2 regions of the Micromonospora sp. LOL_014 genome follow, and region 1 is predicted to be linked to the other one. Evidence: riboswitches for the same ligand, from Rfam matches in the RefSeq annotation. Region 1 holds a riboswitch; the other holds the start of a gene.
The links. A riboswitch is a leader RNA that binds a small molecule or an ion and turns the genes downstream of it on or off. The one in region 1 is predicted to bind cyclic di-AMP.
Positions count from the first base shown of each region.

Region 2: linked by a shared signal. The riboswitch ahead of ACFHW1_RS00375 (coiled-coil domain-containing protein) and the one ahead of ACFHW1_RS14870 (NlpC/P60 family protein) in region 1 are both predicted to bind cyclic di-AMP.

Region 1 is NZ_JBHMIP010000015.1:14,904-19,710, reverse strand. It holds gene ACFHW1_RS14895 (hypothetical protein) at 1-146, shown strand, start outside; gene ACFHW1_RS14890 (DUF3817 domain-containing protein) at 172-501, shown strand; gene ACFHW1_RS14885 (DUF397 domain-containing protein) at 628-843, opposite strand; gene ACFHW1_RS14880 (helix-turn-helix domain-containing protein) at 1,090-1,971, shown strand; gene ACFHW1_RS14875 (DUF6232 family protein) at 2,019-2,555, opposite strand; cyclic di-AMP (ydaO/yuaA leader) riboswitch at 3,029-3,160, shown strand; gene ACFHW1_RS14870 (NlpC/P60 family protein) at 3,171-4,130, shown strand; gene ACFHW1_RS14865 (sigma-70 family RNA polymerase sigma factor) at 4,251-4,807, opposite strand, start outside.
Region 2 is NZ_JBHMIP010000001.1:82,951-87,757, forward strand. It holds gene ACFHW1_RS00370 (glycoside hydrolase family 65 protein) at 1-675, shown strand, start outside; gene ACFHW1_RS00375 (coiled-coil domain-containing protein) at 733-1,749, opposite strand; cyclic di-AMP (ydaO/yuaA leader) riboswitch at 1,752-1,887, opposite strand; gene ACFHW1_RS00380 (potassium channel family protein) at 2,142-2,819, shown strand; gene ACFHW1_RS00385 (cellulose binding domain-containing protein) at 3,324-3,533, shown strand; gene ACFHW1_RS00390 (winged helix-turn-helix domain-containing protein) at 3,582-4,250, shown strand; gene ACFHW1_RS00395 (sensor histidine kinase) at 4,279-4,807, shown strand, end outside.

The DNA.
Region 1 (4,807 bases):
CGTTCGGCCGACCGGTACGGGTCCGGTCTGCCCCTGGCGTGACCGCCGCCCCCGGCCCGGACGACCCGGAGTTGTCCGCCTACAACAACTACCTGGCCTGGCTGAACGCGAATCCGCACGCCAGGGCCGGCGACTACCCGGGCTGACCGGAAGAGAAAGGGACGGACGACAGTGTCAGGCGCACTCACCCGGTACCGGCTGATCGCGTACGTGGTCGGCGTGGTGCTGATCCTGCTGATGGTGATCGGCATGCCGTTGAAGTACCTGTTCGACCGGGCCATCGTGGTCGAGACGGTCGGGCCGGCGCACGGGTTCCTCTACATGGTCTATCTGGTCGCCGCGTTCGACCTGGCCCGGCGGGCCAACTGGTCACTCGGCCGGATCCTGGCGATCATGCTGGCCGGGACGGTGCCGTTCGTGTCGTTCTACGCCGAGCGGGTGGTCAGCCGCTGGGCGAGCGAGCAACCGCGTACCGAGCCGGACAAGGTGTTCACCGGCTGAGACCGGGCGGGCGGTGACCGGTTGACGGTGCCCCGGCCGGGCCGGCACCGTCGTCGGGCCGACCCGGCCGGGGCGTACGGCCGACGTTGTCGGCGGCCGGGGAGCCGAGCCTCGTGCGGCGTCGGATCAACCCATCGTGTGGCCGCCGGAGCTGGTCGGCGCACCGGACAGCCCGGCGACGAATGCCGACCAGGCTGCTGCCGAGAATTCCAGGTGCACTCCGGGGTCGGTGGAGTTGCGCACCCCGACCGCCGAGCCGATCTCGGCTACCTCGACGCAGGTCGTCGCCTCGCAGCGGCGGCTCTTACGCCACGCCGGACCGGCAGTGCTGATCACAGTCACCTAGACTCCTTAATAAGGATAAATCGGTAAATTTGCCATCAGAGCACGCAGGCAATCGGGCGGACTGTATCAGTCCCCGATCTTGCCGACGCGACTGGGCGACACCGCGAAAACCCGGTGAAACCGCCGTTCGGACCATGCGGAGGGCCGGCCGTCCTTAGCAGACCTGACGGCGGCGGTGTAGCGTGCAACAGGGTGGCAACCAGCCAGGTGGCACTCTGCAAGGCACCCCCCCGGAGCGTTCCCATGCCTGCCCGACACCAGGGCCCGACCATCGGGCGTCGCCGGCTGCGTGCGGCGCTACGCCGGGCACGCGATGCCGCCGCGCTGACCCAGGACTACGTCGCCGCTCAAATGGACTGGTCGCTGTCGAAGCTGATCCGGATCGAGTCGGGTTCGGTCAGCATCTCGACCAACGACGTCAAGGCTTTGCTGGACCTGTACGGCGTACGCGACCAGCAGCAGGTGCAGGAGCTCGTCGAGCTGGCCCGGGCGGCACGACGGCGCGCCTGGTGGAGCGGCTACAAGGATCGGGTGCCGGCCGCCTACGCGGCCTACATCGGGCTGGAGGCGGAAGCGTCGGCACTGCGGTACTTTCAGCCAATCAGCTTCCCCGGCCTGCTGCAGACCGAGGAGTACGCCCGCGCGGTGATCCCGGCCGACGGCCCGCACCATGTACCGGCGGCCGAGATCGAAGGGCGGGTGCAGATCCGGCTGGCCCGCCAGCACGAGGTGCTCTTCGGCGCCGATCCGCCGCAGATCGAGGTGATCATCGACGAGGCTGCGCTGCGCCGGATGACCGGCGGCCCGCGGGTGCTGCGCGAGCAGCTCCAGCATGTGGCGAAGATGTCAGCGGCGCCTCATGTCACGGTCCGGGTGCTGCCGTTCGCCGCCGGAAGCAACACGGTGCTCGGGCCGTTCGTCATCCTGCACTTCGCCGACCAGGCCGACGCTGACGTGGTGTACGTGGAGAGCGCTCTGGTCGAGGAGGTCATCGACCGGGCCGACGAGGTCCGGCCGTACCAGCATGTCTTCGACCGACTACGGGCGGAATCCCTGTCGCCAGCCGACTCGGTGGCGATGCTGCACGACCTCGCCCGGCGGCTGGACGGGCCGGACGCGGGCTGATCGACGTCGACCAGCCCGCCGACGACCGCGACGGCGGCCGGGCCCGCTCACCGCTGGTCGGGCACCCACGGCTCGATGGTGACCGGCTCGGACAGACCGGCCAGCCGGGAGATCTCCCGAGCCCGCATCAACGCCCGGCTCACCTGGCCGTACTGGCGTTCGTCGTCGGTGCTGAACAGCAGCAACAGCAGTCCCTGGTGACGGCCCCATAGTTCGTACGCCCGCGGCCGCAACCGGTCGCCGAGCCAGGCGACCGCCACCGGCACGAACGCAGCCGCCAGCATGGCGAGGTAGACACCCGCGCTGACCTCGTCCAACCCGCGGGTGTAGCCGACGGTCACCGCGACCGCCGCCAGGGTCAGGGCGGTCACCGCGATCACCCGGCCGGTGAGCCGGTCGCGGGCGCCTCGCGCGGTCCGGAGTTCGGTGAGGTCGCGGACGGCGAAACGCCGGCCGGCCACGACGAACCATTCACCGGTCACGCAGATGCCGGGCTGCCGGTAGAAGGTCCGTCCGACACTGGAGCCGGACTGGGCGGGCACCGGGGAACCGCGTCGGGGTGGGGTCTGGCGAGTAGCACGCATAGCTGCCTCCGAAGGGCTCGTGCGGCGCTGACCTTGCGGGTCCATTGTGCAAACAGCTAGCTACTCGATGGAAGGTGGTCATTCTGCCACCTAGCAGAATGACGTACGGCAGGCCGCGTCCTGGATGGCGAATCAGACCTTTTGCGGCTATTCATCCGGATAGCTTACTGACGACAACCGCACAGACCGACTAATGACGCATTATTCGCAATTGATCAGACGCTGTCCAATGACGACGCGCCGGAGTCAACCGGTCACGCGAAGACAACAGGAATGTTGCCCAGAGCAGCCAACCGTCACATCCAGTAACTGTCAACGGGCTCCGGCCAGTTCCATGCCACGGATCACGATCGCAGCACTTTCCGCGTCGCAACCTTGCGGCTAAGTTGGACCAGCTGGTCCGGTCACCAGTCGCCGGGAAGCGGTGACGCCGGTCCAGTGCCGCCGAATCGCCGTCCTGAGATTATCTGACGTTACAAACAGTGATCTCACGGTTGCGATCCGGGGACCCATCGGCAACTGGGGTGAATCCGCGGTTCACCGCGGTAGGGCGAACTTCCCGCCCGAATCCGTCAGCTAACCCGGTAGGCGGCGAGGAAGAAGGGTTCTGCGTTCTTGTCAACAGCGCGGATTCTGCTGCGCACCCTGATGCTGGCCGGCGTAAGCCTCGGCCTGGTGGTACCGGCGACCGCCGCGACCGCCCAGCCGACGGTCAGCGAACTCACGCAGCAGATCGACGAGGAATCCGAAGAGCTGGCCAAGGTCGTCGAGTCGTACAACCGGCTCAGGGAGGAGGCCAAGGCCACCCGGGCGGCGGCCGAGGAGATCGACGCCAAGCTCGGCCCGCTGCAGGCCGAACTCGCGGCAGCGCAGACCGAGGTCGGTCAGATCGCGGTCAACGCGTACAAGACCGGCGGGTTGAGCACCGCGAGCGCCCTGCTCGACGGCACCTCCGGCAGCTTTATCCACCGGCTCGGCACCCTGGACCACCTGGCCCGGGACCGGCAGCAGCGGCTCAGCGAGTTCACCAGCACCCAACTGACCTACCTGGCCGAGCAGGAGAAGCTGCAGGCGGCACTGAAGAAGCAGGACGCCCAGGTCAAGGAGCTCGCCGACCGCAAGAAGAGCATCGAAGCGGACATCGACGAGCTGATGGACAAGCGGGAACGGGCCTACGGTGCCGCGAGCGAGACCGGCTCGTCGTACACCGGAACCGTCCCGTCGGTGTCCGGTGCCGCCGGCTCGGTCGTCGAGTTCGCGTACGGAGCCATCGGCAAGCCGTACGTCTGGGCTGCCAGCGGCCCGAACGGTTACGACTGCTCGGGCCTGACGCTTGCCGCGTGGCGTACCGCCGGCAAGAGCCTGCCGCACAACGCGGCGATGCAGTGGGACGTGGTCGCGAAGATCGACCGTGGCGCACTGCAGCCCGGTGACCTGGTGTTCTACAACGGTCTCGCCCACGTCGGCCTGTACGTGGGCGGCGGCCAGGTGATCCACGCACCCACCTTCGGCCGTACCGTCGAGCTGGCCAGCGTGGACATGATGCCGCCGTACGGCTACGGCCGGGTCCGCTGACCCGGTCGCTCGCGCGACACTGCCGACGGCCCGGCATCCGCAAGGCGGATGCCGGGCCGTCGGCAGTTCGTCGGTGGGTTGTCAGTTCATCGGCGGATCAGGTCGCCTGCAGCCGATTCGTCAGGCCGCCTGCAGCCCTTCCGCCCGGGCCAGCTCCCGCAGCCGGCCCAGCGCCTGGATCTCCAGCTGACGGATGCGCTCCCGGGACAGTGAGAAGCGCGAAGCGACCTCGGTCAGCGAGTGCTCCCGCCCGTCCTCCAAGCCGTACCGGGCCCGCATGATGCCGGCGGACCGGTCGTCCAGGTGGTTGAGCAGGCCCTCGATCCGCTGCCGCTCCAAACCGGTGAGCACGATGTCCTCCGGCGACGGTGCGTCGCTGTCGGCCACCAGGTCGCCCAGGTTGGTGTCGCCGTCGTCGCCGACCGGGGTGTCCAGCGACACCGTGTCCTGCGACCACCGCACCAGCTCGTGCACCCGCTCGACCGGCACGCCGAGCGAGGCGGCGATCTGCTCCGGCTCCGGGTCCGAACCGAGCTCCCGGGTCAACTGGCGGGCCACGTTGCGCATCCGGTTGACGTCCTCGACCAGGTGCACCGGAAGCCGTACGGTCCGCTCCTGCTGGGCGATCGCCCGGCTGATGGCCTGCCGAATCCACCAGGTCGCGTAGGTGGAGAACT
Region 2 (4,807 bases), on a different contig from region 1:
TTCGCCGGCACCCCGCAGGACCACTATCCGCTGCTGCTGCACTACCCGTACTTCGATCTGTACCGCAAGCAGGTAGTCAAGCAGGCCGACCTGGCGCTGGCGATGCACTGGCGGGGCGACGCGTTCACCGAGCAGGAGAAGGCCCGCAACTTCGCCTACTACGAGCGGCGTACGGTGCGGGACTCGTCGTTGTCGGCGTGCACTCAGTCGGTGATAGCCGCGGAGACCGGCCATCTGGAGCTCGCCCACGACTACATGGGTGAGGCCGCGTTAATGGACCTGCACGACATCAACCGCAACACCCGCGACGGCATCCACGTGGCCGCCCTGGCCGGGGCGTGGCTCGCGCTGGTCGCCGGCTTCGGGGGGATGCGTGACCACGGCGGGGAGCTGACCTTCGCTCCCCGGCTGCCGCAGCGGATCAACCGGCTGGAGTTCGCCATGATGTGGCGGGGCCTGCGGCTGCGGGTGGCGGTCCAGCATGACGAGGTGACCTATTCGCTGCGTGACGTCGACCCGAACGCCACCGTTGACCTTACCCATCACGGCGAGCCGATCACGGTGGCTGCGGACAAGCCGGTCACCCGGGCGATCCCGCCGGCCAATCCGGTCGGTCCGCCGCCGCAGCAGCCGACCGGCCGGTCACCGGTACGCCGGTCGGCGCGTACCGACTGACCACCTCCTCGTGCGGTGCCGGGCCGACCCGGCACCGCACGAGGAGAGGAGGTCAGGTCACAGCAGGGACAGATGTACGTGGTTGGTGTGGTCGCTGTTGGGATCGCCGTTGGCGCCGCTGTACGAACTCCAACCGGTGGTCGGTGACCAGAACTGGCGGTACCAGATGACGTAGAGGATGCCGAGCTTGTCGGCGTTGCGGACCAGGAAGGCGGTCAGGTTGTTGCCGTACAGCCGGTCGTCGCCGAAGGCGTCGCCGCCGAACCCCTGCTGCTGGGCGGAGAAGTCGCAGGCCCGCCCCTTGGGGTGCTCGAACGGCCCACCGGGGCGGAAGCAGGAGACGAAGCGGGTGAAGCCGGCCTTTTTCGCTTCGTTCAGCGCGTGCATGGTGCGCGGAGTGATGCAGCCGCTCGTGGTGGGGTCGTCCAGACTGCACGACTGGGACGGCCAGGAACCGTCCGAGTTACGCGGCGCCTGGGCGGCGACCGGCGAGGTGGCCGAGACGAACCCGTTGGTGGCGACCGCGCCGACCAGTTGCAGGGCCTTTTCGGCCTCTTCCTTCTGCCGGGCCATTGCCTCGAGTTGCTGTTCCTCGCGGGCCACTTCGGCGTCGATCGCGGCGACTGCCCGAGCTGCCTGTTCGCGTGCCTCGTTGAGCTCCCGAATCCGCTTGTTGTCGTGCATGGCGATCATGTCCAGGCCTTCGGCGCGTTCCAGCAACTCGTCCGGGTCCGCGCTGTTGAGCAGGACCATCACCGGGGTGATCCGGCCGAGACGGTACGAGTTGGAGGCGACCTGGCCGATCTGTGGGGTCAGCGCGGAAATCCGTTCCTCGACCTTTTCCAACTCGAGGTTGAGCTTCAACTGGCGTTTGCGGGACTCGTCGACCGCCGCCTTGGCTTCGACGAAGCCCCGGCCGGTCGATTCGAGCACTTCGCTGAGCAGTGGCGGGGCGCCTTCGTCATCCGGATCCTGAGCGGCGGCTGGCGACACTACGACGAACCCAGCGAGCAGGGCGGCGACGGCGGCGAGGGCCGCGGCCGTCGGAATCCGCCGGCGGAGGGGTGCGGTCATCCTGTTCCTTTCCTTGGCCGCCGACCGAGTTAGCTGACGGGTTCGGGACGGAACGATCCCTACCGCTGGCGCGGATTCACCCCGGTGGAAACGTGGTTCCCCGGCTCACCCCGGAGGGCGATTGGGCGGCGGTCACCGCCGGCACCGGTGGGCGCCGCCTGGCGAAGACCGCCGGCAAGCTTACCGGATTGGTCACCGGCATCAACACCTCGACAATCCTGACTGAGCTGGAAAAATCCGTTACCAGCCAACGACTTTCGGTGATGTCCACTTTCTGCGTTCGACGGCGTACGACAAGTCGTCAGGGGTCGGTATCGCTGCGCCGAGGTTAGCGGCTGACTACAGTGCGTATGAGGAAAAGCGGGAAAGTCGTAGCGTCGGACGGATCTTCGGTGAGAGATGACGATTCCCCGGTCGGGCCGCCGGACGCCGACAGCGTGGTGGTGATCGGCCTCGGCCGGTTCGGTGGTCAGGTCGCCCAGTCTCTGCTCCGCCTCGGCCACGACGTGCTGGGCATCGACGAGCATCCCAAACGGGTGCATCGCTGGTCCGAGCGGCTGCCGAGGGTGGTCGAGGCGGATTCAACCGATGACCAGGCGTTGCGCCAGTGTGGCGTCGCCGACTACTCCCGCGCGGTGGTCGGCATCGGCTCGGACGTCGAGGCCAGCATCCTCACCGTGGTGGCGCTGACCGAGCTGGATGTCCCGGAGGTCTGGGCGAAGGCGGTCACCGCCAAGCACGGCCGGATCCTCGCCTCGGTCGGCGCGCACCATGTGATCCTTCCGGAGGCGGCGATGGGTGACCGGGTAGCCCGCCTGCTGGCCAGTCGGATGCTCGACTTCATCGAGTTCGACGACGGGTTCGCCATCGCCAAGGTCTGCGCCCCGCCGGACGCCGCCGGCCGGACGTTGGCCGAGTGCCGGCTACGTCAGCGGTACGGCATCACGGTGGTCGGGATCAAGGAGCGGGACCGGCAGCTGAGGTACGCGGGACCTGAGACGTTGATCCCGCCGGATGCGCTGCTGATCGTCGCCGGGGCAACCACGGCGGTTCAGCAGTTCGGCCGGTGAACATGGGCGTGAACGCCTCATCACACCTTCATTTCGTGAGCTGATCAGCCGCCGGACTTTCGCAAACTCGTGACTCAGGCTACAGTCCCTGCATGGGAGCGCTTCCATCGATGGATGTGCCCACGTTGAAGTAGTCGACGCGTGGCGCGGCGATGGCGACATCACCGTGTCAACCGCACAGCTCCCGAGGCTGGCGGCGGGCCAAGCCCGGACTCCGCCGCCAGCCCGCGCACCACCTGTCGAGAGGAGGTGGAACCAGAGCCACTCGCGTGGCCCGGCTCCCGCGCGTCACGCACGACCCGGACGCCAGACCGCTCGTGCGTGTTCAGCAACTGATGGTGGGGACGGGGGTTGCCCTCCCCGTCCCCACGCTAGTCCTCGATTGTTACGGCGGGGAATCGCCAACAAGTCAGGACCGCGACGCCGATCTGTCCGACAGCGCTGCCCGGCCTGTCGATGCATCGGCAGGCTTCGTTGTGTATTGGGGCCTGGGCAGTGGCTGGGTTGCCGCGCCCGATCTGCGGCGACGGTCGGGCCGGGCCCTTACCGGTCGACCTGGTCCCGCCGGACATCACCGTCACCAACACGCCGTGGAACAGCCGGATCCCGGCCGGCGGCAGCGTACAGCTCGGTTTCGTGGTCAGGCACTCGGCGAGCAACCCGCCGCCGACGGACTTCCTGCTCAACGGCGACCGGTGCGCGTCCTCGGGTTGACCCTCGTCGAAGACGCGCTGGTGACGGCGGCTTGCTAGCCTCGCCCGCATGCGGGTGCTGGTGGTCGAGGACGACCCCGAGGTACGCAGTGCCGTCGTCACCGCGCTGCGCTCCGGCGGATCCGCCGTCGACCAGGCGGCCGACTGGAGCCAGGCCGACCTGAGCATGAGCATCAACGACTACGACTGCCTGGTGCTCGACCGGATCCTTCCGGAAGGCGACTCACTGCACCAGCTCGGCCACCGACGGCGGGCCGGGCTCACCACACCGGCCCTGGTGCTCACCGCGCTGGACAGCGCCGGGGACCGGATCGCCGGGTTTCAGGCCGGCGTCGACGACTACGTGGTGAAGCCCTTCGTCACCGCCGAACTGGTGCTGCGGGTCCGGGCGCTCTGCCGACGCCGTGGCGCCACCACCCCACCGCTGCTGCGGGTGGCGGATCTGGAGGTCGACGCCGCCCGCCGGGAGGTGCGCCGCGCCGGCGTCCTGCTGACGCTCACCCGCAAGGAGTTCGCCGTACTTGAAATGCTGCTGGTCCGGCGCCCGGCGGTGGCCAGCCGCAGCGACCTGTTCGAACACTGTTGGGACGAGCTCGCCGACCCCAGCTCGAACGTGGTGGACGCGGTGGTCGCCCAGCTGCGCCGCAAGCTCGGCGAGCCGCAGTTGATTCACACCGTACGCGGGGTCGGCTACCGGGTTGGCGGGGCGCCGTCGTGACCGCCGGCCGAATTGGCGGGGTGCCGTCGTGAACCGCCGCGATCGGCGGGGTGGCAAGCCGCTGCAGACCGCCGACCGGCTGCGTAACCTGCGGATCCGGATCACGCTGCTGGTGATGGCGATCAACGTGGTCGGCCTGGCCGGGATGGGTGCCGTCGCGTTGCTGGTCGACGGGCGGCAGCGCGACGAGGTGGTCGCCGCCGAGCTGCGGCGTACCGCCAGCACCGCCGCCGCCCTGCTCTACTACGAGTCCGGGGCGCTGCAGCTCGACAAACTGTTCGACAACGCGGTCGCCAACGGCACCACCGCCGTCTACGTCTACGAGGCCGGCCGGGCCGACCTCAGCCTGGTCTTCGCGTATCCGGCCCGGCTGCCGGTCGTACCGCCGGACAACCTGCTGGCGCCGGCCCGGACGGTCTGGACCTCCGGCACCGAGCTCGCCGGCGGGGTCGGCGACACCGCCGAAACCTCCACCCCACTGCTCGCCGTACCGTTCGAGCACGCCGTCACCGGGGCGGTTGCCGGCGCCGTCGTCGTGCTCGGTGACACCGGGCCGG